DNA from 3 places in the Sporolactobacillus caesalpiniae genome. Region 2 is predicted to be linked to each of the others. Evidence: riboswitches for the same ligand, from Rfam matches in the RefSeq annotation. Region 2 holds a riboswitch; each other region holds the start of a gene.
What was found. A riboswitch is a leader RNA that binds a small molecule or an ion and turns the genes downstream of it on or off. The one in region 2 is predicted to bind S-adenosylmethionine.
Positions count from the first base shown of each region.

Region 1: it holds a riboswitch for S-adenosylmethionine, as region 2 does, so the genes downstream of both, metE (5-methyltetrahydropteroyltriglutamate--homocysteine S-methyltransferase) here and ABWW58_RS16280 (hypothetical protein) in region 2, are expected to answer to the same signal.
Region 3: it holds a riboswitch for S-adenosylmethionine, as region 2 does, so the genes downstream of both, ABWW58_RS15180 (transporter substrate-binding domain-containing protein) here and ABWW58_RS16280 (hypothetical protein) in region 2, are expected to answer to the same signal.

Region 1 covers NZ_JBEVCB010000001.1:75,308-85,581, forward strand. Annotated here, with positions in the region: gene ABWW58_RS00375 (HAD family hydrolase) at 194-868, shown strand; gene ABWW58_RS00380 (phospho-sugar mutase) at 998-2,740, shown strand; gene ABWW58_RS00385 (peptide chain release factor 3) at 2,966-4,546, shown strand; gene metE (5-methyltetrahydropteroyltriglutamate--homocysteine S-methyltransferase) at 5,446-7,752, opposite strand; SAM riboswitch class I at 7,848-7,962, opposite strand; gene ABWW58_RS00395 (putative bifunctional diguanylate cyclase/phosphodiesterase) at 8,151-10,007, shown strand; gene ABWW58_RS00400 (protoglobin domain-containing protein) at 10,101-10,274, shown strand, end outside.
Region 2 covers NZ_JBEVCB010000008.1:132,123-142,396, reverse strand. Annotated here, with positions in the region: gene ABWW58_RS16305 (ATP-binding protein) at 1-503, opposite strand, end outside; gene ABWW58_RS16300 (DUF7309 domain-containing protein) at 891-2,504, shown strand; gene ABWW58_RS16295 (hypothetical protein) at 2,640-3,608, shown strand; gene ABWW58_RS16290 (hypothetical protein) at 4,083-5,675, opposite strand; gene ABWW58_RS16285 (hypothetical protein) at 6,935-7,174, opposite strand; gene ABWW58_RS16280 (hypothetical protein) at 7,398-7,739, opposite strand; SAM riboswitch class I at 7,752-7,844, opposite strand; SAM riboswitch class I at 7,936-8,038, opposite strand; gene ABWW58_RS16275 (LysR family transcriptional regulator) at 8,118-8,507, opposite strand; gene ABWW58_RS16270 (hypothetical protein) at 8,647-9,423, shown strand; gene ABWW58_RS16265 (dipeptidase) at 9,556-10,274, shown strand, end outside.
Region 3 covers NZ_JBEVCB010000007.1:200,381-210,654, forward strand. Annotated here, with positions in the region: gene ABWW58_RS15165 (amidohydrolase) at 1-820, opposite strand, end outside; gene ABWW58_RS15170 (amino acid ABC transporter ATP-binding protein) at 822-1,565, opposite strand; gene ABWW58_RS15175 (amino acid ABC transporter permease) at 1,562-2,278, opposite strand; gene ABWW58_RS15180 (transporter substrate-binding domain-containing protein) at 2,307-3,140, opposite strand; SAM riboswitch class I at 3,335-3,439, opposite strand; gene ABWW58_RS15185 (hypothetical protein) at 3,571-3,768, opposite strand; gene ABWW58_RS15190 (VanZ family protein) at 3,899-4,339, opposite strand; gene ABWW58_RS15195 (SH3 domain-containing protein) at 4,499-6,268, opposite strand; gene ABWW58_RS15200 (hypothetical protein) at 6,502-7,446, opposite strand; gene ABWW58_RS15205 (DEAD/DEAH box helicase) at 7,536-9,575, opposite strand; gene ABWW58_RS15210 (plasmid pRiA4b ORF-3 family protein) at 9,659-10,274, opposite strand, start outside.

The DNA.
Region 1 (10,274 bases), on a different contig from region 2:
AAGCGGTCCGAAAAAACGCCGCGTCCTGCGGCTCACCGGACACTAGGCCGTCCATGGCCGTCGCGACGGCGGCTTCGTCTTCGCCAGAAGCTTGACGAAGCCAAGTTTTCTAATAAATATTTGTGACAATTATAGAAATAAGACCCGTGCATGTTAAAATGGAAAACGAGACCACTGAGAAGGGTTGTATTTGATGATTAAAGCAATTGTATTTGATTTTGACGGTGTGATTTTAGATAGTGAACGTATCATGTATTTAGTCATGCAGAAAATGTTTCATCAATATCAAGTGGAGCTGCCGCTCAGTATCTGGAGCCAGGCGATTGGAACGCAGCATGGATTTGATTCACTTGCTTATCTTGAAGAGCATGCGAATGTGAAAATAGACAGGGAAGCCTTTCAAGAAGAACGCTACGCGCTTTTTAATAAGCTCGTGGATGAGGAGGATGTATTGCCCGGCGTAAAGTCTGTGCTGAATCAAGCGAAAAGCCTTGGCTTGAAAGTTGGACTTGCAACGAGTTCAAAGGGCGAATGGCCGCGCAAACACTTGGGGCGTTTCGGACTCACAGACTATTTTATGAGCATCAAGTCTTGGGACGATGTCCAAAAGGTTAAGCCGGATCCGGCGCTCTACGTTAAATCTTTGGAAAGCCTCGGGGTGAATCCGAAAGAAGCGATTGCGATTGAAGATTCCTTTAACGGTTCACTCGCCGCAAAACGCGCGGGCATGTATTGTATTGTCGTGCCAAATGCGGTCACCAAACAAATGCCGTTCGGTCATGTCGACGGCTGCTTCAAATCACTCCAAGATGTATCTCTGGAAAAAATCATCCGATATTTTTCGCCTGAATTAAGAAACAAAGCATAAGCTTTTAGAGAGGGAATGTTCATCTTTCCCTTTCAAAGAATGACAGCGCTTTTCAAATTTTTGTTATATAATAGAAATGGCAATATTCGTGTATTGATTGAGAAACTTTTACTATTATGGGGTGAACTTATGGGTTGGGAAACGGTATACGAGAAATGGACCGCCGATGCGAATCTGGATCTGGATTTGAAAAAGCAATTAGATGCGATCGCTCAGGATCCGGCAAAGTTGGAAGACTGCTTTTATACAAACCTGGAGTTTGGTACCGGGGGCATGCGCGGTGAAATCGGTCCAGGCACGAATCGTCTGAATATCTACACGATTCGCAAGGCATCTGAAGGCCTCGCACGGTACATCGTGAATGCCGGCGAAGATGCTGTGAAAAGAGGCGTTGTGATCGCGCATGATCCGCGCCATTTCTCCGCGGAGTTTACGTTGGAGGCAGCTAAGACTCTAGGCGCTCATGGAATCAAAACCTATATTTTTGACGCGCTTCGTCCGACGCCTGTTTTGTCTTTTGCCGTACGCTTTTTGAACGCATTTTCCGGCATTGTGATTACCGCGAGCCATAATCCGCCTCAATATAATGGCTATAAAGTATATAACGAGTTCGGCGGACAGCTTCCTCCCGCGGAAGCTGATGAAGTGATTCGTTATGTGGCTTCTGTTGAGGATGAACTGTCGGTGAAGGTCGGTAATGAGGAAGAACTGAAAACAAGCGGACTTCTTGAAGTGGTTGGCGCAAAAGTGGACCAGGCTTATCAGGACAAAGTGAAGACTCTGTCGCTGAATCCAGAAACCATTCAAAAAGTTGGTTCCGACCTGAAGATCGTTTACACACCGCTTCATGGAACGAGCTACCATCCAATTGTAAACGGATTAAAGAATTGGGGCTTTACGAATGTGACGGTCGTGAAGGAACAGGCAGAGCCTGATCCGGAATTCTCAACCGTTAAATCGCCAAATCCCGAAGAACACGCGGCGTTCAAAATAGCGATTGACTATGGCAAGAAACTGGATGCGGATCTTTTGATCGGAACGGATCCGGATTCTGACAGACTTGGTGTAGCGGTGAAGAACGATCAGGGTGAATATGAGGTTCTGACCGGGAATCAGACCGGCGCGGTTCTCCTGAATTACTTGCTTACGCAGAAGAAGGAAAAAGGACTGCTTCCGAATAACGGAGTCGTTGTTAAGACAATTGTTACATCTGAAATTGGACGAACAATTGCTGCGGCATTCGGCATTCCAACCATCGACACGCTGACCGGATTTAAGTTTATCGGTGAGAAAATCCATGAGTATGAACTCAGCGGAAAATACAGTTTCTTGTTTGGCTATGAGGAAAGCTACGGGTACTTGATCGGTTCCTTTGTGCGTGACAAGGACGCTGTACAGGCAGCATTATTTGCCTGCGAAGCCGCTGCTTACTTCAAGTCGCAAGGCAAATCGTTCTATGACGCGCTCCAAGATGTATTCAAGACCTACGGATATTTTGAAGAGGGTCTGGAGTCTCTGACATTGAAGGGAATTAGCGGGAAAGAAGAAATCAATTCGATTATGAATGATTTCCGCACGCAGCCGCCAACTGAAGTTGCCAATGTCCCAGTCGCTTTTATCGAGGACTATAAGAAATCAGAGACTACGGATGTAGCGCAAAAAGCAGTCTCAACAATTGATCTGCCGGTGTCCAATGTTCTTAAATATAAGTTGAGCGATGGCTCGTGGTTCTGCCTTCGTCCATCCGGTACCGAGCCGAAGATTAAATTTTACTTTGGTATTAAGGGCAGTGACGCCGCAGACCGTGACAAGAAATTTAATGCGCTTAAAACAGCGGTTATGGACCGCGTTCACGGATTGGTCAGCAAATAAATCATTTGTTTAACTGAATATCAGTGATCAATTTGATCGGGCATTTATGATTCAAATGGAATATGTATATAATTAAGATAGAATGATTGAAAAAGCATTCGCAGCAAGTTGGCTGGAAGCAAAGCGGGAGCATGTGTCGTTTTCGTCTAGCAGCGCGAGTGCCTTTTTCTTGAATAGGGTAATCATAATTGCCAAAAGGCGATTTGATTTTTTAAGTAGGAGGAAATCATGAATCAGTTACAGCAGGAATTAAAAAGGCGTCGCACATTTGCCATTATTTCGCACCCGGATGCCGGTAAAACGACGCTGACTGAGAAGCTGCTGGTGCTTGGCGGTGCCATTCGAACAGCCGGCGCCGTCAAATCACGAAAAGCCGAAAAATTTGCGACTTCAGACTGGATGGAACTAGAAAAGAAGAGGGGAATCTCGGTCACATCCAGTGTTATGCAATTTGAATACGACAGCTACAAGATTAATATTCTGGATACGCCCGGACACCAGGACTTTAGTGAAGACACCTACCGAACATTGATGGCCGTCGATAGTGTAGTCATGATTATTGATGCGGCAAAAGGTGTTGAACCGCAAACCATTAAGTTATTCAAGGTCTGCCGCGAACGCAAGATACCGATTTTCACCTTCATCAATAAACTTGACCGGCAAGGTAAGGAGCCGCTCGAGCTCTTTGAAGAAATTGAGAATGTACTTGGTATTGAATCCTACCCAATCAACTATCCAATCGGCATGGGTCAGTCCTTTCGCGGTGTCTATGACCGCCAGGAACATAAGATTGAATGGTATAACGAAAAAAGAGAGCGCCAGGTACAAGCGCTAAGTGAAGTTGATGAATTGTCGGAAATATTGAAGGATACAGTAGATGATTATACACTCAGCCAACTGGAAGAAAATCTGATGCTTCTGGATGAGGCAGGCAGTACCTTCGATCTTGAGGCTGTTAAAGCCGGCAAACAGACGCCGGTATTCTTCGGTAGCGCGATCTCAAATTTTGGAGTACCGACTTTTCTTGAGCACTATCTGAAGCTTGCCCCGCAGCCGCAACCGCTTCAGTCTAGTGAAGGTGTCATTCAGCCGGATGATCCGAATTTTTCAGGATTTATCTTTAAGATTCAAGCAAACATGAATCCGGCCCACCGCGACCGGATCGCATTTCTGCGCATTTGCTCCGGAAAATTTGAGAAGGGCATGAGCGTCTATCTTGATCGCACCGGGAAACAGTTAAAGCTCGCGCAGCCGCAGCAATTCTTTGCGGATAGCCGAGAACTGATTGACGACGCATATCCCGGAGATATTGTCGGTCTCTATGATACAGGCTTTTATCAGATCGGGGATACGGTGTGCAGGTCGAAGGATACCTTTAACTTCGGCGCATTGCCGCAATTTTCTCCGGAACATTTTGCGAAGGTTCGCGCTAAAAACGCGATGAAGCAAAAGCACTTCTTGAAAGGCGTGAGTCAGCTTGCTCAAGAAGGCGCGATCCAGGTTTACAAGACGCAGTACGAAGAAACGATTCTCGGTGTTGTCGGAACGCTGCAGTTTGACGTGTTCGTTTACCGCATGCAAGCCGAGTATGGCGTTGATCTCGACATTGAGCGCATGCCGCATCAGGTTGCTAAGTGGATCGCGAATCGCGAGGAAGCTGAAGCACTCAGACGCAATTCCAATAATTTGGTTGTGTCTGATTATAAAGACCGTCCGGTCATTATTTTTGAAAACGACTTTTCCTTGCGCTGGTTTCAGCAGAAGCATCCGAAAGTCGAGCTTCGCGATTCAAGCCATAATATGTAAGAGCAGCAAAAGAGCCCTTAGGCTCTTTTTTTGCATGAAAAAAAATAACAGAGAACGTAAGCGACCCGGCAAAAAAAAGAACCCTTGACATTGCACATTGCCCACTTCCTGCGAGTAACGTCGAACTTACTCCATCCTGCGGAAGCACATCAGGTGCCAAGCCGAATACTTCGAATACTAGGCTGGTCATTGCAACGGATCCTTGCCTTTACCAGAGGCTCGGAGAATTTAAGTTTTCGTTATAAGAAAAAAAAGGATAACAATTTTAATGGTTCAGAAAAAAGAATCCACATTTCCATTCACGAACAGTAGACGGAAGATACTCGACTGAAAAATTAGAGCTTAGACCAAACCATAAAAAGTGAGACTGAACAGAGGAAAAGTTAGACCGAACCCCTAGAAAGTTCAACCAAGAGGGTTCAACCTAACGAGTGGAAAGTTCAACCAAGAGGGTTCAACCTAACGAGTGGAAAGTTCAACCGAAGAGAGGAAAAGTTCAACCGAAGAGAGGAAAAGTTCAACCGAAGACCAGAAGTTCAACCTAACGAACGAAAAGTTGAACCTAAACCTTGAAAAGTTCAACCCAACGAACGAAAAGTTGAACCGAATTCCTAGAAAGTTCAACACCATAACGAATGAACGCTGATATTTTTGCCTGAACGCTGATACTTTGCTCTGAACGCTGATATTTTTGCCTGAGCGCTGACACTTTGCTCTGAACGGGGATATTTTTCTTTGAACTCCGATAATTTCGCCTGGACAATGCAAAATTGTCCGTCTCTTTTTATCAGGTATTGTTTTGTTGCGCAGTTCGTATTTACTGTGCGCTACAGTTTAAAAAGCATACCAAAAAAAGAACCGCGACAATGATCGCGGCTCTGCTTCTTATTTAATAGTACTTATTTTCCAACGTGGTTACTAAGTTCTTCACGCACTTCGTAAGCGGCTTCGACCATGTTCTTGAGTGCTGGAATGGTCTCTTCCGGGCGTCGTGTCTTAAGACCGCAGTCCGGATTGATCCAGACAACCTTTGGATCAAGAACTTTCAACGCGCGTTCGGCATAAGATTTCATTTCTTCGACACTTGGGATGCGTGGACTGTGGATGTCATACACGCCAAGTCCGATGCCTTTTTTATAGTCAAAATCCTCAAATGTGGCGATGATTTCACCATGGCTGCGGGCGGCCTCGATCGAAATGACATCGGTATCCAGTGCATCAATAGTATCGATGATTTCATCGAACTCAGAATAACACATATGGGTATGAATTTGTGTGTCGTTGTTGACGAATGTGGTCGCGAGACGGAACGAATAAACAGAATCATGGAGGTAGCCGGCTTTCTTTGCTTCCTTCAATGGCAAACCTTCACGAAGCGCAGGCTCGTCGACTTGGATCATGCGAATATCCGCCTCTTCAAGTGCGTGCACTTCTTTTTTCAATGCGAGCGCAATTTGATTGAAGACTTCCGCTTGGCTTATGTCATCGCGAACAAACGACCAGTTGTAGATTGTAACCGGTCCGGTGAGCATACCTTTTACCGGCTTTTTCGTCAGCGATTGTGCATAGGCGCTTTCTTTGACAGTCATCGGTGCGATCCATGATACATCACCGAAGATCAGTGGTGGCTTCACGCAACGCGAGCCGTAAGACTGAACCCAGCCAAAACGGGTAAAGGCGAAGCCTGCGAGCTTTTCACCAAAATATTCAACCATGTCGTTTCGTTCAAATTCGCCATGCACGAGTACATCGATGCCGAGATCTTCCTGAATTTGAATCCATTTTGCTGTCTCGTCGTTAATGAACTGTTCGTATTTAGCGTCGGACCATTCGCCCTTTCTCCAATTACGTCGTGCTTGGCGAACTTCCTTTGTCTGCGGAAAGCTTCCAATCGTTGTCGTCGGCAGTGGCGGCAGATTGAACGCGTCGGCCTGAATTTGCTGGCGCAGCTTGTATGAGCCCGGACGTGTCGGCAGTTCATCGCCTAATTGGTCGATTTCTTTTTGAACCGCTTGGTTATTGCGGTGCGCCGATTGCTGTAGCGCTTGAAGGTCTGCGCTGCTCTTCTGAACAGCGTCAGCGATTGCGGCTTCGCCTTCGCTTAGTCCCTTAGCAAGCGTAACGACTTCGTTCAGTTTCTCATCTGCGAAGGAAAGTGCGTTCAGTAAGACCGAATCCAGATCGTTTTCATTGGATACCGTTACCGGCACATGCAGCAGACTTGATGACGGAGTGACCCAAAGTTTTCCGTGATCCTTAACCGCTGAAAGCAAGGTTTGAAGTTCGGCAAGTGTTGCAGCTAAATCAGTCTTCCAGATATTGCGGCCGTCAACAACTCCAGCGGCAAGTACTTTGTCTTCCGGAAAGCCGTATGCTTTAATCGCGGCCAGATTCGCTTCTTTGCCGTAAATAAAATCAAGTCCGATTCCATCTACAGGCAATTGCACAACTTCTTTGTAGTCGTCAATCGCTTCGAAGTAGGTTTGAAGCAGAAGTTTTAATTCAGGAACGCTTTCTTTAATAAATTTGTAAGCGCGGTTGAATGCAGCAAGATCTTCTTCGCTTTGTTCTCTAACAAGAATCGGTTCATCAATCTGTACCCATTCCGCGCCGGCCGCTTGCAGCTCGCCTAGTACTTGGGCGTATAGAGGAAGCAGTGCGTCAAGCAGTGTGGTAAAGTGATCGTCATCATAACCTTTTGAGAGTTTCAATAATGTGATTGGTCCTACAATAACGGGCTTTGTAATAATACCCAGTTCTGTTTTCGCTTCGTTGAACAGATCAAGAAGGCGGTTCCTAGTGAGATAAGGCTTCGTATCATTAGTGATTTCCGGAACGATATAGTGATAGTTTGTGTTAAACCATTTTGTCATTTCCGATGCTTCTGCATCTTTGTTGCCTCGGGCGATCGAAAAATAGGTTTCGAGGGATACTTCTTTTTCGTCTGATTTAAATCGATCAGGGATTAAACCAAAAAGAACGGCGGTATCAAGAACATGGTCATAGAGACTGAAGTCGCCAACTGGAATCAGGTCGACACCAATGTCCTTTTGTTTTTTTAGATAACTTAATCGCAATGTTTTTACCGTATCTAGAAAAGTTTCTTTTGAAATTTTTCCTGCCCAAAATTGTTCAAGTGCCTTTTTCCATTCTCTTTTCTCACCAATTCTCGGGTATCCAAGATTCGCGCTTAATACGTTACTCATGATCATCCTCCTGTGTTCTGCAATCCTATTTTTTTGAGGGGACAAACAAAAAGCCTCTCTAGTTTAATAGAGAGGCTTGACATATCATCCGCACCCTCTTATCTTTCAAGATCTCTAAAACAGAAATCTTGCTGGAATTAGCACCTTTTCATAAATCTGAAAGGTTGCCGGGCTTCATAGGGCCAGTCCCTCCGCCGCTCGCAATAAGAGATTAATTAAGTTAATTTGAATACTAACATGGAATGGACCGTTCGTCAATGTTTTGTTTTTTGCTAAAAATTTTTTTGAATCAATCATGAACCTGTTCACTTTTGTTCCTCTTGTGACGATAAAAAGAATGTATTAGTCTCTCAATTACGAAATTAAGGCAGCAAAGAAATGATGAGGGTGAACACAAGATGGGGGAACAGTTAAATCGAGAAAAATGGCTCGCGGAAGTGAAGAAGCAAGCGGTAGATTTATCAATTAGCGACCATTTGGTTAAACAGCGGATTAGCCTGACGCAAATCCACATGTTGGATTTACAATTGGTAAGATGGATGCGCCCGTTTATGTTACACGACTTCGCCCATGTTGCTCAGCAGATGAGTCAATCTGTTTCCGATTTATTCAATATACAAAGTATGGTTCTGTCTGAGAAGACAAAAGAAGATCTGACACTCATGTACGTAACGCAAGCTCGGAGTGTTTTCAGTGGAATCATCGATCAGCACTTTCTGACGATATGCAGGGACCAGGCGGCTTTTTTCTTTGATCATCATCTAAACTTGACCAATCAAGCCGCGCTTAACCATCTGTATCAGCGCAGACTTATGGATGGGATCATCAAAGCTGTCAATTACAGCGAACAAGCACTGACGATTTCCGATGCGTTAGGCAAAGTGCTTAATCTGAACTATCAATTGGTCATGGACAGCTATCAGCAGATGAAGAAAGCGTACGAGATCCAAAAAGCGGAGGAAATACGTTTTAAGGCTTTTCATGATGTACTTACAGGGTTACCTAATAATTTGGTTGCTGAAGAGACAATTGTTGACTTAATCAAGACTTGTCAAATAAGCAAGCAATCGTTTTCACTTTTGAAAATCAATATTGACCGGTTGAAAATAATAAATGAAATATTCGGAAGAAGTATCGGAAATGAGTTACTGATTTCTCTGTCCGGAAGGGTTAATCAGACGCTTAATGGAATGAACGCGGAATTATTTCGAATCAGCAGCGACGAGTTTATGATTATCTGCAAAAGTTGTTTGAACAAACGCGGATTAATTCATATAGCTGAAAAACTTGTGCACACCACTGAGAAACCGCACACTATTGAAGGAAAAGAAATCTATGCAACATTCAGCATCGGCATCTCCGAATATCCTTATGACGGTACCTCCAGTGTGCAGATTTTGGCGAGCGCTGAGGCGGCGTTGAGGGAAGCTAAGAAAAGCAACAAAGAAAGCTATTTCTTTTATAACAATGAGCTTCATCAACAGCTTATAATGAAAGTAAGCACTGAGAACGAATTGCAAACCGCTTTATACAACCATCAATTTGTCTTGTTTTATCAGCCGCAAGTCAACGCGTGCAACGGGACATTGATCGGCGTTGAGGCTCTGATCCGCTGGAAACATCCAAAGCGCGGCATCGTCCCTCCAAGCGGCTTCATTTCTGTCGCTGAAGAGACGGGCATGATTCGTGAAATCGGCTGGTGGGTGCTTAAAGAGGCATGTCAACGGATGAAGAGCTGGCAGGATCGAGGTGCTCCACGAGTTCCTGTTTCAGTAAACCTCTCTTTTAATCAATTTCATGACGATTCATTAGTGAAACGGGTGTGCCATGCATTGGAAGTGAGCGGACTATGTCCTGAATATCTGGAACTAGAGATCACTGAATCAACCATGGCGGAGGACTTGGAGCGCTCAATTAAGATTCTGAACGAGATCCGAGCACTTGGCGTTGGTGTCAGTCTCGACGATTTCGGAACGGGATACAGCTCACTCAGTTACTTGAAGAGTTTACCGATCAATCAATTAAAAATTGACCGATCATTTGTTTTGGATATTGCCAAAAGCAATCGAGATCAAGCGATTGTGACTGCAATTGTGTCCATGGCCGAACAATTATGGATCGACGTGATTGTGGAGGGTATTGAGACAAAGGAACAACTGCTCGCAATCGAATCATGCAGATGCCGAGCCATTCAAGGCTATTATTATAGTCGACCGCTTGCAGAAGAAGATTTTTCTGAAAAATATTTAGCATAAACAATGGGATAAACAGTGAACCATCACCATTGACGGAAAAGAATTGGTTATAGAATGTTTGATCTGTGACTATTTTGGATGGGAGTGTTTGGCGTGCAGTTACTAAACCGAAAAGAAAAGGTTACATCATGGTTGGAGAAGGCGAAATCAGAAGAAGTGTTAATTGATACTCTGGACTCGAAAGTGCTTGAGAAGATCGAGATGCTTGACATTAAAGAATTCGATCTTCAAATCATGAAAGTGATGCGGCCGTTCGTAGAGAAAGAT
Region 2 (10,274 bases):
TTTAATTGATAAGCAATATCAAACTGTAGTTTCGCCGTTGCGTAATGAAAATCATCCAAAACAAGGACTAACTCATTTTCAACGAAATAATTAATGATTCTGTCTTTCTTCGTACCATATTTTTGTTTCGTTGCGATTTCTCTTTCTTCCTGACGATCTAATCCGTCATTTATACGTTCTTTTTCAATACGTTCACCTTCAAATGACAATCCTAATTTATTTGCGACTGGTAGCCAAAAGCCGTCTTCCATAGTTCTAAAATCAGCACCAGACAAAGATACAATCGCTTTCACTCCAAGCACTTTCTCACATAAAACAGTTTTGCCTATTTTGGATGGCCCGATAATTGAGGTTAAAAAACCGGGAGTATTCAGTGCTTGCCTCAATCTCTGTTCATAAGTGAAGACTGATTCCGGAGATTTACGTGATACATACGTATATTGCGGGAAGTCTCCTGGACGGAAAACATCGCTTCCGCTCAACTTTTTTTCACCTTTAACCAACCTTGGCACCACCTTGTATAGCCTTTTTCCCTATTATACCCTTAATAATTTTATTTTAAAATCTAATAATTTCCCATTTCTAGTAAAATACATTCAATTACAAAGTTCGTGATTCACACTAACTATTCCTTCATAACATATATATCTTGAATGCTCCTTCAAATGCTAGACACGATGACAAAGTCATTTCACGAATTTCTCTATTTCAATTAAGAATCTACTAACAAATAGTCGTCATACGATACCGATGTACACCCCCCTCTTGTCCAACCCCGCCTATTTTCTTTATAATTGGTTTGTGACTCTATGGATAGGGAACATGAAGCTAAAATAACAGCAACTTAACAGAGTCAACCCACAACCTTTTTTCATTCGGAGGACAAGCTGATGAACATTCAAATAAAAATTTCGATAAAAGGCAGTAAGCCGCCTGTCTGGGCCAGGATCCAAGCAGACAGTATGATTACCGTTTCGGATCTGCACGACTATATCAACGAACTATTTGGTTTTGACTATAATGATGCGTATATTAAACTGCCGAAGCACCTCGGATATTCACTTAACTCGGGAACCACTGATGTCTTATTCGGTGTCTTTCATGATGAGTTTGGGCAGCTCACTGAATTTGGCCCGGAAGCTCTGAATGATCATCAGTATATGGTTTCGGATTTTCTCATTGAGCCTGGAGACAAGGGCCGCTGCGTCACTTCAGATAAGCAGTTGGAAATCAAACTTGAACCGCTTAAAGATGAATACGAGCAGCCTGTACCGCGCTGCGTCGGATGCAGCCGCGCAATGGTTCCCTATTTGAACAGCTTATTAATGGATGAAGATGGGACATTTTTTGATGATCCTTTAAGTAATCAAGCAGGGGCTGTTGAAGATCTCACTGAATGCTTGAGCATCCATCAGCTCGATGACGACGAAGAAGACTTAGCTCAATTTACTGTTGATCCTTCAGATGACGAGAATTGGTTCGATCTCTTGCGTGCTTCGGAACAATTTGCGGATCTTGAGCCATGGCGATGGCTGAATTCGGATCAAGTGCTCGTGCTGGACCTTCCCAATTTTCCACAACGGGTGTACTGCTGCGTTCTTGGACAAATGGGAGATGAATTCGGTCTGGTTGCCTATGTCGGTGACGAAGGATTGGCGTTGATTCATCGTCTTTTCACGAATTCGGCTGCTGCAGTTAACACGCCGATAACGGCTCAAGTGTTCAATCTCTCACTATGCAGACGCGGAACTTTTCCTGAGGAAGATCGATCATTACTCTACATGTTGGATCATGGTCTAGAAAATAGGGATCATTGGCCGATGCTGCGCGTTCAAAACCCCGGCTATATGAGCTGGATACCTCAGGGGGAAGAGGTCTTTCTGTTCGCCGATATTATTAATAAGATTTCAGCGCTCGTGCATGATTATCAAGATCGAATTGAGCAATTCCCTTTTTATCAAGACCACGAATGGTTTCTTAGAAAATATGTTCTCGATGAGCAAGGATTCGAAAAATCGGTTGATGGTACCATCGAGCCGATTGCGAGCAAACAGGTCCAATTGCGGCATGCCGAACCCATGATCAATGCCGTTGATCTTCAGCGGATAAAGAAAACGACGCGCCAGAGCAAATCATGGGTAGAACTTGGCGGCGGTTTCGCATCGTTTACTGTTGCACAAGAAAATGACAACAGACCGATCTACCCTTGGCTCGAGCTCGCTGTCGATCACATTAACGGACAAATTCTGCTCCATAACTTAGCATTGCCGGATCAATTTAATGAACAAGCTGTTTATGTACGCACAAATCAGGATTTTCTTTTGAAAATGATTCAAGAAACGGCGCAGCGTCCGAGTGGCATTCTTGTAGCTGATGATCATCTCTATCATGCGTTATTTTTATTATGTGAAAAGCTCGGAATCATTTGCAGCCTGTCCAATGACTTACCCAAGTTGGACCAAGCAATGGAATCCTTAGCTGAATTTCTGGAAAGCCAACATTGATTGTTCATTTTCCCCCTATGGGGCTTGATGCATTCGGCTTGTTTGGCCTGATAGGCGCTTATAATCGTCTAAGTTCGACTATTTCATTTAATTGAGCAACATGACAGGTAATAACCGATACAGTCAGGTGATTATATGACAGAAGGACAAAAAGTGATCGGCGGCTACTTTTCGCTTGAGCTGCCTATGAAAACGGAATACCACAGTCAGGCACTTCGGCTGAACAGCGCGCGTTATGCCCTGGAGTATGTACTGCGCGTGCGAAACTATAAAAAAATTTATCTGCCCGCCTATATTTGTGACAGTGTGCTTCAGCCAGTTAAACGCTTGGCTATTAATTATAGCTTTTATCGTATTAATGAGCACTTCGCACCAATTTTTGAACGCGTTCCGGAGGATGATGCCTGTTTCCTTTATGTCAATTACTTCGGCATGAACAGCGACAATGTCCGGAACGTCTGCCACAATCTGAGGCACGTCATCATCGATAATACGCAGGCGTTTTTTGATCGGCCGCAAGCGTGCGTCGATACCCTGTATTCGCCGCGCAAATTTTTCGGCGTGCCTGACGGCGGTTATTTGTATACCGATGCCGAGGAGCGACTTGGACTGGAACGGGATCCGTCCTACTACCGTTGCGACGCGCTGCTGAAGCAAATTGATCTTGACAACACTTCCGCCGAGCCGCTGTTTGAACAAAACGAGGCATATCTGGATACATGTGGAATGCACCCGATGTCCGGTGTGACTCAGCGGCTGTTGATGAGTATTGATTATGAGCAGGTGCGCGCGATCAGAAACGAGAACTTCCGGTTTCTTCACCAACAGATCGGCACATACAATCGGCTGCGCGCGAACTTCGGTAGTGTGAACGGACCGCTGTGCTACCCCTTCCTCATTGAGCATGGGGAACACTTAAAAGATCTTTTGCTGGAGCATCATATCTATGCCAATGATTATTGGCAAGAAGTGCCGTCGCGCGCCCCTCTTTCAAGTTTTGACTATCGGCTCGCCGAAAATTTGGTCGCGCTGCCGATTGATCAACGTTACAATGAGGCGGACATGCGTTTTATTGCGCAAACGGTTCGAAGTTTTCTTGGATAGTTTGGAAGTATGTACAAATTGATGGTACGCCAAGATACATGACTTTATTTTGATGGTCACATCATTCTGAAGGTTTATAACATAATAAAATCGCCGATGCGCAAGTCTTCACCTTCACCAGAGGCTTGGCGAAGCCAAGTTTTCTAATAAATCATTTTGATCCTTGATTAAGTAACGTGGACGGAATAAAATAAGCGGAGATTTTCCGGCTATTTGCATCATGATGCTTGTTTTACAGGTAAATAAGGGTAATTTTTCCGCTTATGCACGGAAAAACCCTCTATTTTCACGTTTTTCGATGCGATAAGCGGAATTTTTCCGTTTATTTCTTAGATTGGGCGGCTTACCTAATCGTCCATCCGAATCTTATGACCATATCGTCGTACCGGCAGGGCAAAACGCGTGCCTTTCTTTCACCATGGCATCTGGTGAACGATGCATAACAAGCAATCGAGTAGTGACCGTTTTCTTACCTCACCACATACGCATCATTTCCTCAACTTTATCTTTGTCCGCCTTCCCGTCTTTCATAAAAACGTTTGGAAAACCAGCGCCGTAACCTCGAATATTCGCTTCGCCGAAGATACCGGCAACTCGATTGCATGTGCTCGCCAGGCTGGAGCGATCATATTTCCTGCAAAAATCATTGAGCTCCTCTCCGTACATCCACTCTCCTTTTGCATGCTGATCAAAGTTGATTACCGAGCACTTGACCTGCTCTATGTCCATTTTCCGACGTGCTGAGAGCATGATCCGATCGATGAAGTCATCGTCAGGCAAGGAATAACCGGCGAAAATAATATGCTGTGCATGTTCGATGGCCACTTTCATGTCATTCTGGATTTCTTGAATAAATGAGGGCTGAGCTGCTTTAAAATGCGTTTGCATCGCAATTGCTGTGTGATGCGCCTCGGTAATGGTCCCGCAATAGGTGCACTGAACCGCATCAAAAATACCTGCGTCAATGGCTTTTTTCTCTTCGAGTGAACGCGGACTCCTCGGGGAAAGCGAGGGAATAATCTGCGGTGGGAACAGGCATGGCGAATCAATGCACCATTCATTCCCCAAATAAAAGGTGAGTTTCCCGCACTTCGGGCATTGCCGAAATCCGTGGCAGCCATGTGGAAAGTAAAATTTGCCGATTCGAATTCGCCTTCCGGTTTGGTACTCACTGTCATTCATTTGCTGCACCGCGGTTTCATTCATCGGAAACCAAGCCGATGGCGATCGGCCTTCAACTTTTCTGACGGCAATAAAATGTACGAGATCATTAAACAGCTTCATTGGCTGTGGTGGATCACCAATCTTCGGGCAATCCGCTGCACTGTTCATTTCCTTATGCGCATTGAAAATCAACCAAAGTAAAATCGGATCCCAGTTCATCGAAATCATGGCATAACTGAATAGATAAAAGTTTCGATCATCAAATGAAATCTGTTTTGCCGTTTTTTGGACACCTTCCTCACGCATTCGATCGGCAAGGATCATGGCAAATTTATAATAGTGTTGATAAAGCGCCTTTGTGTCCGAATCATGCAGGAGCTCCTCATAACCGATAGCATGAATTAATTGCGTCAGCATCGTTAGTGTGCGCCGGGCTGCAATCAGTCGATCAAGCGTAATGAACCGTTGATCAACTTCGATTCCTTTATGCGCTTGAATATGAAGATCAAGCAAATTATATAAATCATCCAGACTGAATCGATGATTTCGATTCCTCGGGCAGCGTTCAATGACCAACTTTACAGCATTCCAATCATAGAGCATTTGCAGGTGCTGCGCGCGATCTTTCGGAATATCCAGCACGCGTATAGCTTCATCCTCGTGACCATGAAATTCCGAATCAATCAGTTCAAGCAGCGCCTTAAGCTCGCTGCGCACCCGTTCATCTGCTTCAGGAATGACCTGATCAATAGCTTTTCCTAGATTCTTATCTGCCTCAGTCAACGTCTGAAACATTTTCCCAAGCTCATTTGTCGTTTTCATATGAAGCGGCTCAGTGGTTCCCGCACCCCAGAAAATTACGGTTTCCGGCCAATATGGATTATAGTTTTCATAATGGATCATTTGTTTTTCACCCTGACTGATCATGCCATATATATCGTCATTTTACCCAAAAACGTACTGATCAGCCCTATGAATAATTTACTGGTAAAACGAAAATAAAGCAGCGGTTTGGAAATGGCTGATTTATCGGAAAAGAGATGGTGGTTGTGTATACCGCCGCCTGGCAAGCTAAACTAAATGGCAACATATGAAAAAACGAGGGCACAGGCCGGTCCTTACTTCCATAGGATGTGGTGACTTTCGCGTTGCATACAGGACGTACTTCCGCAGGATACGGTGGCTTTTGCGTTGCTTACAGGAAGTACTTTCACAGGATGTGATGGCTTTCGCGTTGCTTACAGGACGTACTTCCACAGGATGTGGTGACTTTCGCGTTGCATACAGGATGTATGCGTAGTTAGCGAAAGTTTCCCTTTATAGCGAAAGATCCCTTACATTTAGCGAACATTCCTTTGCCCCAAATACCGTTTTGAATCATCAACCATGTGCGTGAACAGACATCTCTAATGTCAATCATTTTGGTCCTTAATTAAGTAACGCGGCCGGAGTAAAATAGGCGGAGATTTTCCGGTTATATGCATCCTAGCGCTTGGTTCACAGGTACATAAGGATAATTTTTCCGCTTATGCACAGCAAAACCCTCCATTTTCACGGTTTTCGATGCGATAACCGGAATTTCTCCGTCTATTTAAGCTATTTTTTCTTGCATTTTCTAAATAAGCGGAATTTTTCCGTTTATTTCTCAAATTGGGCGCTTACCTGATCGCCCAGCCCAACCGAATCTTATGACTTTATCGTCGTACCGGCAAGGATAAACGGGTAGTGCAGCTTTTTATAGACACAGTGCTAACTTTTTCACATCAACATTTCAGATTTTCCTTTTTTTCCTCATTATAAATTGGTGATAAAAAAAGTCCTCTGCAGTAAGCAGAGAACAAGGTGTGAGTCTTACATTAACAGAAGGATTGAGATTAATCATACTATATCACTATGTTTAGTTATATTTCAAGTGTTTTTTTATCTATCTCGATATATCCGGACAAAATTTGTTACTATTTCCGCTAAGATCTTTTTAGCTGGTTACGATCTATTTACCGGTTGGGACTGATTCGTTTCTCAACTGTTCTTCACTATAAAACTAAAAACGAACATCGCTAAGAAAGTAACGCACTATCTGAGCGATGTTCTCAAAATATTGCTATTTGAAATAAGATGAAGATCTTTTTTTGATCACAAAAGTCCAAAATATGCCTTTAAAATTACTTCATTTTGCTCATCATGTCCATCATATTGGTCATCATTTCGTCGCATTTGTGCATACAGCTCATCATTTCATCCTTGCTCATCATCATGTCGTCCATCATCATGTCCATGCCCGACATTCGTTCCATCATCATCTGCATGCATTTCATTTGGCACATCATCTTGTCCATTTCCATCATCATCATCATATTCATTGGCATCATCATTGATTTGTTCATCATGTCCATCTTTTCCATCGTAAAATCCCTCCAAAAAGTTTATTTGCGGAAAAGGTTCTATTTCAACAGCTCTTCCCACAACTCAAACTTACCATGAAAAAAGGGATTATCAAAGCAGATCTGCAGTTTCAAAAAGATAAGTGAACAGCAAATAAGGCATAAAAGCTTGCTTTCATGCCCATTACCACTCTTCAATTGATAAAAAACTTCTATGAATCGCGCCGATTACCAAGAACCGCGCTTATTTGCAGATTCTTTGATTTTGAACCCTCAGTCGGTCAATTTCTTTGCCAAGTTCAACACGGCGATGCTTCAGTGCAAACAATTCTGCAGTAATGTCATCGTTCAGAAGCTGCTGCCCTGTATGCAGGGATCGATACAACTGAAGGATTTGGCGATTAACATCCCGAAACTGATCCTGTAACTCTGTTTCCCCATCTGCTTTTGGTAATTGGGACCGTTGAGCGCATTCTGCAAGTTGCTTTTTGATTTCAGTTTGCCATGCAAGATCGTTGAGTTGTTTCGCATAAAGATACAAGTCTAAATAATCATCAATTTGTAAATCATTCGTCTGTGTTGTCATATAAAAAACCCCTTCTTATCTTCATTCCGGAATTAGCACGGTACTTTATAAAAGCCCGTTGCTGAGACTTCACAGGGCCGGTCCCTCCGCCTCTCTAGATAAGAATGATCCGGCTTCTTTGCATCAAAGCAAAATGAAAAACGGTCATTTCTCTTGAAGATCAAGAAAAATAACCGCTGCGCCGTTCGCATTATTTTTCTTATCTTTCAGAATAAATCTGCTGGAATTAACACCGTGCGCATTGCTGCGTTGGTTGTCGGGTTTCATTGGGCCAATCCCTCCACCACTCTAGATAAGATTATTTGATTGCTATTAGTTTATCGTGAATCCTGTTCCTTGTCAACAGTTAAATTAATACTTTTCTTATCGGAATTAATTTCATTGGATTTTTTTGCTTGAATCATGTGAGCTTTCGTTTATATCGCTAAGATTGTGTGCTTTATGATACATTGACACCATCCGCTTCGCAATGGGAACAAGCTTCTCGCCTTGTGCGGACAAGCGAACGCCGCGCCCTTGCCGTATAAAGAGGTCTACATTAAGCTCCTTCTCAAGTGCCTGAATTCGCGAGGTGACCGATGGCTGCGACAGAAACAGTCTTTTGGACGCGCCATGAAAACTATGACACGTGACAACCATTAGAAATGTATTCAATTGGTCGATCGTCAAAGCTGCATCACGTCCTTTGCCGCATTCAGATGAATCGTAACAGTACCACGCTATTTCAAGTGTTGTTACGATTGTACGATCGTAAAATCGTTTCGTCAATGATTATTCCGATAATTTTTATGCGTTTTATTACAATTGATAAATCTAAGACAAATGAAACAAGCCGGTACTGGAAACAGTATTACTAGGAGAGAACAATTTAATCAGGGCAAATACGCACCTAATAAGGAGCTCATTCATGCAGACAACGAAACTTACTCATACTATTCTTGATGTGATCTTGAAGATGCCGGGATTGAAAGTCAATCGTGAGGATTTTTTCAGGCGCGCATTTCCAAAAGAAGATATGGAGCGACTGATTGATAGTGGACCCGCACGTTATTTCGGACAGGCGGAACTTGAGAAGCGAGCGACACAACTGATTCAGAGTGCGACCTGGAAGAGCTCTGCGATGTCATTCGCGGCGGGGATTCCCGGAGGCCTTGCCATCGCGGCGACCATTCCCGCTGATACGACGCAGTTCTATGCGGTTGCGCTGCGTCTTGCTCAGGAGCTTGGTTATCTTTATGGACGCGAGAATCTATGGGGCGATCAGGATCTCTCAACAAAAAAGGGCCGTGAAACCTTGATCCTCTATCTTGGCGCGATGCTCGGTGTCAGCGGAACGGGCGCAATGCTGCGCGTTCTGTCGTCCAAGCTGTCTGCGCGAGCACTCGAGCGTATTCCGCAAAAAGCGCTGGAGCAAACCATCTACTATCCGCTAATCCGCAAGATTGCCGCGTTTTTTGGTTCTAAGGTAACGAAGAGAACGTTTGCCCGCGGTGTATCGAAGGTTGTCCCCATTTTGGGCGGCGCGGTGTCCGGCGGGATCACCTACGCGACGATGAAACCGATGGCGCGCCGGCTCCAAAAAGAGCTCGCGAAAGGTTTATCAGATGATCCGGAAATCATGGAGCGCGATTTATCGGAACTAAAAAAGATCGGTAGTGCATCCATATCGCCGATCCGAAAATAATTGGGCATACCGACAGGTGACTTGTTCAGCTGTTTTTTCAGCATTGGCACATGTTTCCATATTCGGATTTACAGTGTTGTCGGAATAAACTAAACTAGAAGTAGCCTGACAATTTTTAAGGAAAAAATTTATTTGTACAGTGGGAGATGGTCCATCATATCTGATCAATGGCATGATTATTTGGCTAAAAATCAAGAACGTTTTCTTAAGGAATTTATCGAATTGCTGCGGATTCCGAGTATCTCTGCTGATCCGGCGTATGCGAAGGATGTACGTGCTGCTGCGGCGTGGGTTGATAATCGGTTGGAAAAGGCGGGGATTGAGCATGTACGAACGCTGGAAACCGGTGGTCATCCGGTTGTTTATGGTGACTGGCTGCATGCGGAAGGACAGCCGACGGTCCTGATTTACGGACATTTTGATGTGCAGCCGGCAGAACCGCTTGAACTGTGGGATTCCGATCCGTTCGATCCGGTGATCAAAGATGGAAAAGTGTTCGCGCGTGCGGCTACGGATATGAAGGGCAATCTGCTTTTGCCCATTGTTGCCTGCGAGGCTTTGCTCAATACGGACGGCACGCTACCGGTAAACATTAAATTTCTGTTCGAAGGTGAAGAGGAAATCGGAAGCCGGTCATTCAGCGGTTTCCTTGAGAAACATAAGGAACTGCTCGCATGCGATCTCGTGATTAGTGCCGACAGCGGCGTAGGTACGGAGGAAAATCCTACGGTTGGCACCGGTGTGCGCGGGGTCTTTTCGATGCAAATCAATGTGAAGACGGCGGATATGGACATGCATTCCGGATTCGGCGGCGGGATCGCGCCGAACGCGATCCATGAGCTGGTCCGCAT
Region 3 (10,274 bases), on a different contig from region 2:
CTTCCCGCAACCGCGTTTTAATTTTCTCCCGCACAGCTTTGTCGTAAGATCGGACTGTTCCTTCAAGCAAAGCGGTATTCGGCAACACGTTCCATGTCTTTCCGGATTCAATATGAGTAATCGAAACCACACTTGGCTCAAACGGACTAACATTTCGGCTGACGATTGATTGAGCGGCGACAATAAATTCACCGGTCGCGACAATCACATCATTGGCGCCTTCAGGATGAGCGGCATGACCGCCCTTCCCGTTGAACGTGACAAAAAAGCGATCAACTGCGGCATTCAGATTGCCTTCTTTCACTCCGATGACACCGGTCGGAAGCTCATCATTCACATGGAGACCAAAGATGGTTTCCACACCCTTTAATATTCCGGTCTGCACGACTTTGTCGGCTCCATGATCTACCTCTTCAGCCGGTTGAAAAATAAGTAAAACAGTTCCGTTTAACTGATCTTCAATTTTCTTTAATTCAAGCGCCGTCGCCAGTAAATTGGTTAAGTGAAAATCATGCCCACACGCGTGCATCCGATCTGGATGCTCAGAAGAATAGGACAAACCGGATTCTTCGTTGATCGGCAGTGCATCTATGTCCGCTCGCAACGCGATTAAAGGACCCAATTTTTTCCCGCCGATCTTCGCAAAGACTCCTGTCTCCAGTGGATTCGGCAAAATGTCGATGTCATGCTCTTGAAGCACTGCTCTAATCTTTTTCGTCGTCTCGAATTCATTGAGTGCAAGCTCAGGATGTCGATGAAACCAGTGAAATAATGATTCCAACGTCCGAAGCGTTTCTTTTGCTAATCCAGACTGAGTCATGTCATTCCTCCTCATAAGTCAGTTTTTGGAGAAACGCCTTGGTTCGAACACTTTTACTGTTCTCAAAAAGTTCTTTCGGATTCGAATCTTCAACGAGTTCTCCGTTCTCCAAGAAGATAATTCGGCTTGCCACACTCCGAACGAAACGCATCTCATGTGACACCAAGATCATGGTCATTCCTTGCGCAGCGATTTCCTTAATTAGATGAAGAATCTCACCGACCCATTCCGGATCAAGTGCGCTCGTCGGCTCGTCGAAAAGCATGACTTTGGGATCAACTGCAAGCGCCCGTGCAATACCCACGCGCTGCTGCTGCCCACCTGAGAGATTAGCCGGATAATCGTACAGCTTATCTCCCATGCCGACCTTTTTCAGCAAGGATTCAGCTTTCTCTTCGGCATCTTTTCGCTTTAGCTTCGAGACGATAACTAGACTCTCCGTAACATTTTCAAGCACCGTCTTATTCTTGAATAGATTGTAGTGTTGAAAGACCATTGAGCTCTGTCCGCGCAGACGCCTCACATCGTGTTTGCTGTATTTCGATGCATCAATGGAGGCATCCCCCACAGTAATCCGTCCTGAATCAGGCACTTCCAGCCAGTTTAGTAAGCGCAGAAGCGTCGTTTTACCCGCACCGCTTGGGCCAATAAGAGTCACTACTTCGCCTTGGTTGATGGTAAGATTAATAGTTTTTAAGACTTGTGTTTTTTTAAACGATTTCGTAATGTTTTCTAATTGGATCACTTGTCTACTTTCCTTTCATAGCGGCGCGCGTAAATTTCTACCTTGGAAAGAGCAAAGGCTACGATCGCACAGATCACCCAATAAATAATGGATACGACCACGTAAATTTCAAAAAATCGAAACGAACGTGAGCCGACAATTTTTGCTTGAGCCATGATATCAATGATGGATATCGTAAAGACAAGCGACGTTTCCTTAATAAGGGAAATCAGTGAATTGGACAACGGCGGAATCGCAATTCCGATCGCTTGTGGTACAATCACGCGCCGGAGCGCCTGAAGCCGCGTCATATTGACACTGTAGCATGCCTCTAATTGCCCGGCATCAACTGCCAGCAGAGAACTTCTCATGGTCTCAGACATATAAGCCCCCGCATTTATCGCAAGTGCGACAATCGCAAAAGCAATACTTGGCACACCGTTCACATCGAACGCCGTGCCAAATTTTGCATTAATTGCTTTTAGAAACAAAGGGATCCCGTAATACACAAGCATGATTTGAACCAGATCCGGAGTTCCTCGGATAAATGAAATATAGACCTTTGCGAGCGGGCTCAGGATCCTGATGTTCGCATACCTGATAAACGAGACAATAAACGCAATCACAAGTCCAATCACCGCAGACATAAAAGCAATGAACAGTGTCGTAGGCAGTGCCTGCAACACCTCAGGAAACGAGTGAATCATAAATACCGGATCGAAAATTTTTCCCATTAGTTTATCCTATTCCTCTAAACGTAAATTACTGTTTTTCTGCCGCTTCTTTGGTTGTATAGTCTTTGCCAAGGTATTTAATAGATAATTTCTCCAACGTGCCGTCTTTACGCAGAGAAATGAGTGCTTTGTCGATCAATTTTTGGTATTTGCTTCCGCGATCATTTTTCACATAGAGCAAATGAATCGGACTAATTCCCAGTTCAGGAGCTGTTGTCCCGTCGACCTTAATACCAAGTTTCTTTGCCGTCAGTTTGGTCGTGATGATGCTGCTGATGGTCGCATCTACTCGTTTGGAATCAATTTCCTGCAAAGCATTGTTAATATTTCCATCAGTGTATTTTATCTTTATTTTATTGCCATTTTCTTTATTGAACTTTTCCAATGCGGTCGTTGTGTTCGTTCCAACGCCAGCCGCCACTTTTTTGCCAAACAGATCCTTTAGCGATTTAATGTCCGTTCTTCCCGCTTTATAGATGATTTGCGAACTTCCGTATAGATAAGGCTGTTTAGAGAACAAATATTTCGCTTCACGTTCCGGGTTCTTTCCGAGGTCACTGGCAATAATGTCAAATTTTCCCGATTCAAGCGCGACGAAGATACTATCCCAAGCCGTAGGAACATACTTGAATTTGAGCGACGGTACCTTTTTATCAACCGCCCTCATCACAGCAATATCATAGCCATCAGCTTGACCATTCGATTTCACATAGTTATAAGGAGGGTATGCGCCTTCTGTTCCTACATTAACGGTCGTGACCTTCACCGCTTTTTTCTTATCAGACGCTGCGCTATTCCCGCAAGCTGTTACGGTCAGTAAGAGAATAAATACCAGCAAGGATGCAACCAATTTCTTTTTCATTGTTCTTCCCCCAATTTTTGTCTGTTGGTTCATTTAATTATTATTCCTATAAATTTACTTGTATTATGCCATCATGCATGTACAGCTCATGGTGTCCCTTCTCCCTAGTTAAAGTTTGCGGCAGTTCAAAAATAAAAACGATTACTTTTCTTGAGTGCAAGAAAAATAACCGCCGCTGCCGTCCGACTTTATTTTTCTTATCTCTCAGAATCGATCTGCTGGATTTAACACCGTGCATCGTTTCCCATGCTGGTTGTTGGGGTTCATTGGGCCAGTCCCTCCCCCACTCTTGATAAGAATTATTTAATTGGTGTATTGAGTGTACGAAAAATTAAACAGATAGTCAAGACTATTCCATAGTATTTCAATGAGTTTTATTTGTTATGAATAAAAAACGTCACTGATTTGTTGAAAAAAACCATATGTTTCTTTATTCAGAATCAATCTCATCGCCGAAAATGCCCTTCAAATGCTCATCGAAGTGTTCATGAATTTTCTTGAACTTCTCGTCAAATTCCTCTTGCGTGATGATCCCTTTCTCCATCAGCAAATAAAACAACGCCGTATTCCGTTCATAATTCAGCACTGCCTCTGATCCGAGTTCGGTGATCAGTTCATCATTGGTCATGTAAAAGCATCTCCCTGTGATCTAATGTCCGGAGCAGGATTGCCCTACTTGTACTATGAACGAAATTGTTCGCCGGCATACATATCCTCTCGGAAGTCCATGTTCCGTAATGATTCACTACGGTTTCATCTCATCCACATTCTTCACGCTGAACAAACCGATAAAGCATGTAACCCAAAACAGCACCGGTTGTATTGAGAATCACATCGTCAATATCAGTCATACGGTTGGGCAGAAAAAGTTGAATCCATTCAATGGTCGCGGAAAAAAGTGCACCCATAAAGATCGCATGAGGCCATCTGAACTGTGGATACTTCATGGTCAGAAAAAAACCAAAGGGAAGAAACAACAAGATATTTCCCAGATCATCAATGATAAAATAGAATAGAGAAGCTGATTGAACGTTTTGAAAGATCACTAGTGGATTTAAATTAACGTTAAAGCGCTGGATAGGCGTGCCGGTAACAGTTCCGGTGTGGATGACTCCATGCGGAATCAATGTCAGGTAGAAGACAAATAAGATGGATAAGGTCAATAGTATGTTTGCAATAGCCGTCTTTAATCCTTTCACACCGCACACCCTCTTTTCCAATTCTTTCGAACCAAGTTCTTTGATCAGACTGTATATGGTTCAATTCTAATGAATTGCCGCACAGCATTCAAAAGAAAAATCCCCTACGTGTGCAGCGGAAGCATCCGCAACATACAGGGGATCTGAATTCATTAATAATTACAATCCATTAACTGTGTAATACCAGATATCCTTGTCAACTGCACCGACAACACCGGATGAAGTCCCATAGCTCGTGTACTGCCAGATATCTGCTGTAAATCCAGGTCCAAGATAACTGTCCTTGCCTCGATAACGGGAAAGCCATACGAGGAACTTAGAACTTTGATTTTTTTGCGATTCAACAATCTGAGGGAGATCTAGTGAATTGTTATAGAATGACAGTCCTGAATAGATTCCCAGTTGATTCATACCGTTCGCACGCATCTGAGCTAGAAATGCAAGTACATTTTTAGTAAGTTGATCCTTACTTACGCCATTCGTTGTTTCAACATCGAGAAATAAGTATTGGATCTTAGCTCCCTTATTTCTCGCATTGTTAATGACGTTAATAAAATGAGAAGCTTCGTTTCTTGCTTCATCTTCATTTGTTGCCCGGAAGAAATAGTATGCATGGACATTTAAACCAATTTTGCTTGCTGAAACTGCGTTTGATTCAAAATAGGCATCGTCAAAAAATCGGTTGCGGTCTGTTTTATAATCAGGCCCTTCTGTCGCCTTCACAATGATAAAACGATTACCTGCATTTTTTATGGCATTAACATCAACAGACCCTTGATAATGCGAAATATCTACACCAAAATCGGATGTACTCGTTGTAGGTGGATTGAAATGGTTTAAATCTGTTTCTAAATACTTTTTATCTACAAATCCAACAAGCGATTCATACTGAATTTTTCGCCAATCTCCACTCTGACCAATCACGTTTACCTTTGTCTTTTCTCGAAGTGTTCCAATCACTGCTGCATTTTTGAGCGGTTCTTGAAAGACTTTCAATTTGTCATACCCAATGTAAGCCTGATAAACAGTAATAGGTTGAACATCATATGAAAGAGGCTTTGTCGTGCTCAAGTATTTCTTTTGTACATAACCCTTGATGCCATTTCGAATCACTTGAGCATATTTATTCCCATAACCAGTAACACTGACCTGATCTGTTTTTTTCATCGTACTCAAAATGTTGTAATGCACACTCGCATTATCGCGAATTTTCAACGTATTCGATGTGACATAGGCATTGTAGGATCGGAAAGCTTGTGAATTCAGATGAATGTTCTGCACATAACCGGTCTTACCACCATAACTGATCAGTGCATATTTATTGCCCTTGCCTAGTACCGTAACCTTATTTCCCATCGCTAAAGTACTCTGCAGAGTATAGTGAACACTCGCTGCACTACGGACTTTTAATGTGTACGAAGTGACATAGGCACTTAACGATTTGAACTTGCTCTTGTTCAAGTGGATATTTTGAACATAGCCGGTCGTGCTGCCATATTTGATCAGAGCATACTTATTGCCTTTGCCTAATACTGTAACCTTGTTCGCCATGTTCAGCGTACGCTTCGTTGAATAGTGAACGCTTGCCTTGCTGCGAACCTTTAGCGTATAAGAAGTAACATAGGCGCTGTAGGACTTATATTTGCTGCGGCTCAGATGCTGGGTCTGTACATAACCCGTGGTATTACCATACTTAATTCGAGAATATTTTCCATATTTACTTGTGACCGTGACTTTATTGCCCATATTCAGTGTGCGTAATGTTCGATAGTGAGTGCTCGCCTTGCTGCGGACTTTCAATGTGTACGAAGTGACGTAGGAACTGTACGAAGAGCTTGCTTGCGCGGTACCACTTGTAAAGCTCAGTGACAGCGCAACCAAAGCCAATGCCAAAAGGCTGGAAATCAAATGTCTTGCTTGAAGCTTCACTTTTCACTCTCCCTTTTTTTTGTTGAAACCTCCCGTGCTTCAACTCATTGTTACAAATCTGAAAAACTATGTACTCTATTAAAATAGCACTTTTCTGATAGAGAGTGTATAAAGAATAACAAACTGAAAAGGAAATGTAATAAAACCTCACCGGTTACAGAAAGAAAGCAAGTGGGGTCTTTGAGTTAGTCATTTTGTTCGAGGAAATCTATTATTTATATCGAGCCACTCACCTACTCAAATGTCTGTGTAATAAAATTATAGTAAAGAGTTCGCAAATCGCGTTCGGCACGAAATGAAAGTTCTATATCATACTGCAGCATCGGGATAAAATAGATGATGCCGTGATCGAGTCTGATTTCTGTATGACCCTGATACTTTTTCTTGATCTCTTCAACTTGTTTCTCCATTTCAATCTTAATCGCTTTCGTTTTTGCAGTAATTTCTCCGACTTTTTCTTCACTGATTCCCTTGCGCGCGCTCCTGTGTTCGTTTTCTCTCTCTAATTCGCGATAATAATTTTCAATCCGCTCCAAATCTTTCTTCAACTGTTTTTCACCCAGGTGCCGCTCCGGGCGTCTCGTCTCCTCTAATTCCAAGCTACGGCGCGCCGCAAGAAATGCCGTCTCGATTTTTAGATCCTGCGGAACAGGCTCATCATATAATGGATCCGATTGATAGAAAATTCGACTCTGCTCCCGTTTCATCGCATCTGATCTTTTTCCTGTGATGAGATTCATCCAGATCTGATTTGAATGCTCCTCCTTCTCATCCGACACATAAGTAACATGGAATTGAAAAACGGCCCAAGCGGCCATCATTGACCGCTCATTTATAATCGTAAGCCTGCTCCGCTCATTCTGAAGAAAATCGGTCATTTTCTTGATCGGATTAGCGAGTTGCCGCCGTTCCACTTCAGCAAAACGAACCGCACAAACAGTCTTTTCATCGACAATTTTTAAAATCTGATCAAGGATAAAGCTTCCAAAAGTCACAAATTCAGATTGAGGATGCTCTTCAGCAACCTCATAGTCAAAGACCAGTTCAAGTTCGGTTTTATTTTGAAAATTAGGTTGGTAGGATTCGGGAATCAAAACATGACAAAGAGCATACTCTACCGGATCAACCACACCTCCGATTGCTTCAATCACATTGGTTACAAATTGTTGCAGCTTCATGGTCAATCCTCTTCTCCTCGTACTGCCACTTTTATCTGTCAACATTACATCACTTAAGCGACCCACTTCATCTACTTGATGGAATTAGTTTAAAAGAGACGATCATCCAATTCCTTCTGTTTTAAAAGTTGTTGCTTGTTTTCAAAAAGTCGGTCACCTATCTTTTCCATGCCTTTTTCTATATCTTCTTTGGTATCTGCCTTGACCCAATTCTCCATCATCAGGTCAGAGAAAACCTCCTCGCTTTCAATGTCGCCGAGAATAGCATCCACTTCACCGACAACAAGTTCAAACATATTGATTTTCCGATCGAGCAAATCCAAAATATAGTGTTCAATTGTGTCCTTTGCGACCAGGTTATAAACAAATACATCCCTCGTTTGTCCAATGCGGTGGATTCTTCCGATACGCTGTTCAATGGCCATCGGATTCCAAGGTAGATCATAATTAATCATCCCGTGACAGAATTGCAAGTTTCGCCCCTCGCCGCCGACTTCCGTGCTGACAAGCACATCCGCCTGTTCTTTAAAGAAAGCCACCTGTTCTTCCTTTTCCATACGCCTAAGTCCTCCATGAAATTCTGCGACTTTAAGTCCATGCTTTTTCAATAAGCGCGTTAGAAAAATCTGTGTAGTTTTATATTTTGTAAAAACAATCATTTTATCGCCAAACCGGCTGAGTATTTCCAATAACTGTTGAATCTTCGGATTTTGATTGTCTTCTTCAGCCATAATCATTCGCGCTCTTTCTACAAATTTAGCAAGTGCCTTTCGATCGAATACAGACAGTTTTGGATTTTCAGCAAGCCGTTCAAGAGTCGGCAACATCGATGTAAAGGCACTGCCCATCTGTTCCTGAAGATTTTTTAGCTGGAATCGACTGATCGAGGGAGACTGTTCCCGATATTTATTGCGAATAAACGTACTGAGATCATCATACAATTCATGCTGTGCATGGGGCAGTTCAACAGTGGCCGTGTACGCCTTCCTTTTCGTGAACCGCACATCGACATTACTTCGCTTGTTACGTATCATCACGTCGGATAGTAAATCCTTCAACCTGTCCGAATTTTTCACTTCAATGCCATCCTTGCTGTCAATGAAATTACGTTTGAAATATCGATAAGTCCTTAATTGGCCTGGTTTTAACAGTGTAATCAGATTATACAATTCTTCCAAATGATTCTGAACCGGCGTTGCGGTGAGCAGAAAAATATACTTTTTATTGATCGCATTCACGAAGCTCCAAGCCTGCGTTTTGCGGTTTCGCAAATGATGCGCCTCGTCAACGATAACCAGATCATAATGCTCGTTAGCTATCGCTTGTCTGTGTGGCTGCCTTTTCGCGGTAGACAGCGAAGCGATGATTTTCTTGTAATGAGACCATGCTTGCACGCCCATCTTCTTAAAATTCGGATCGTCTGCTTTAATAAAATCTTGATTGAATTTACGTTTCATTTCATTTTCCCACTGTTGGACAAGTGAAGGCGGCGTGAGAATCAGCACTTTTTTTACCAGCCCGCGCATGATGTATTCAAGCATAGCCATACCCGCTTCAATCGTTTTCCCAAGGCCAACTTCGTCACTTAGCATAACTCTGCCTTTAAATCGGTGAAGAATCGATTCCACTGTGCGCGTCTGGTAATCAAACGTTCGGATCTCATTGATGTAGGGCAGACAAACCAATTGATTATCGTTCGCACCAACGAGAAATGCCTGTGCCTCCTGATAAAATTGGAACCAAATTTCCGGATCTCCTCGAAACCCCTTTATTGCCGCCAATGTTGTTCCATCCGCTTCGTTCAACGAATCGCGATCATTCTCCTGTGGCAAAGTCTCATAAAGCGGCGAAGAAACCCGAATCACGCCGTCTGTTGTCTGAGAAATGAATAAATAGGCCGCGTCATAAGGAGAAAAAAAGCCCTTAATTCCGCGTCCCTGCAGCGTCCCATCTTCCCAATTTATCTTGAATTTCCTTAATGTGCCCTGATCATTAACCATCTCAAAGGACTCATCCGATTTCACACCTGTTTTTTTATAAAAATCGCTGAGTACCTTGTCCATTTCCATAACATTAAGATCAAACAATTCACGATCCATTTTAAATAGGTATTGCTCCAAATGTATCACCATCCATGAAATACAAACCTTGTGTTTTCAGTTTAACAGATTATTAGTGATAGCAATATTGGAATCCCCTATTCGATAATGTATCACCACGCATACTGATCAGGAGCCTGACCTTTAGACTCACAAACCAGAGCGTCACACGTTTCACCAGGGACAATTTTCACGACGTCTATGGCGAACGTCCATTCATCACCATAATCAAAAAGATACATAAAGGATTGTCCCTCATAAAGATGCAAGCTATCAATGGTTACCTGAGGCGTATGCGGTCCCTGATTGTCCATCGGAGCATAGATCCCATTCCTTCCATACTTCCTGCCATCCATAAAAAACGCATACAAATGATCATTATCAAAATCAAAGGCACTTTGAATCACCATGTGAAGTTGCTCCATCGTGCAAGATCCGGATAGTTGAATCTTGCGCCAGCATGACGGTCGAAGTCGGACTTTAAATACATACGCTGAAACCTTCTGATCATCAGGTTTCACCTTTTCACCTAAATCAAGATTTAGGTTGCCTGCAAACAGTGGAACAATTTTTGCATAAAATTGTTCTTCGGTGACCCTCTTTTCCTCATAATCTTCATCCGGCTCGTTGCGCTCGCTGTTCGTAAAAAGTGGATCTAAAAAAGATGGGGTGTCATCATATGAGGCATAAACCCACGTCTCTTCTAGAGGAAGCGCCAATCTTTTAAAA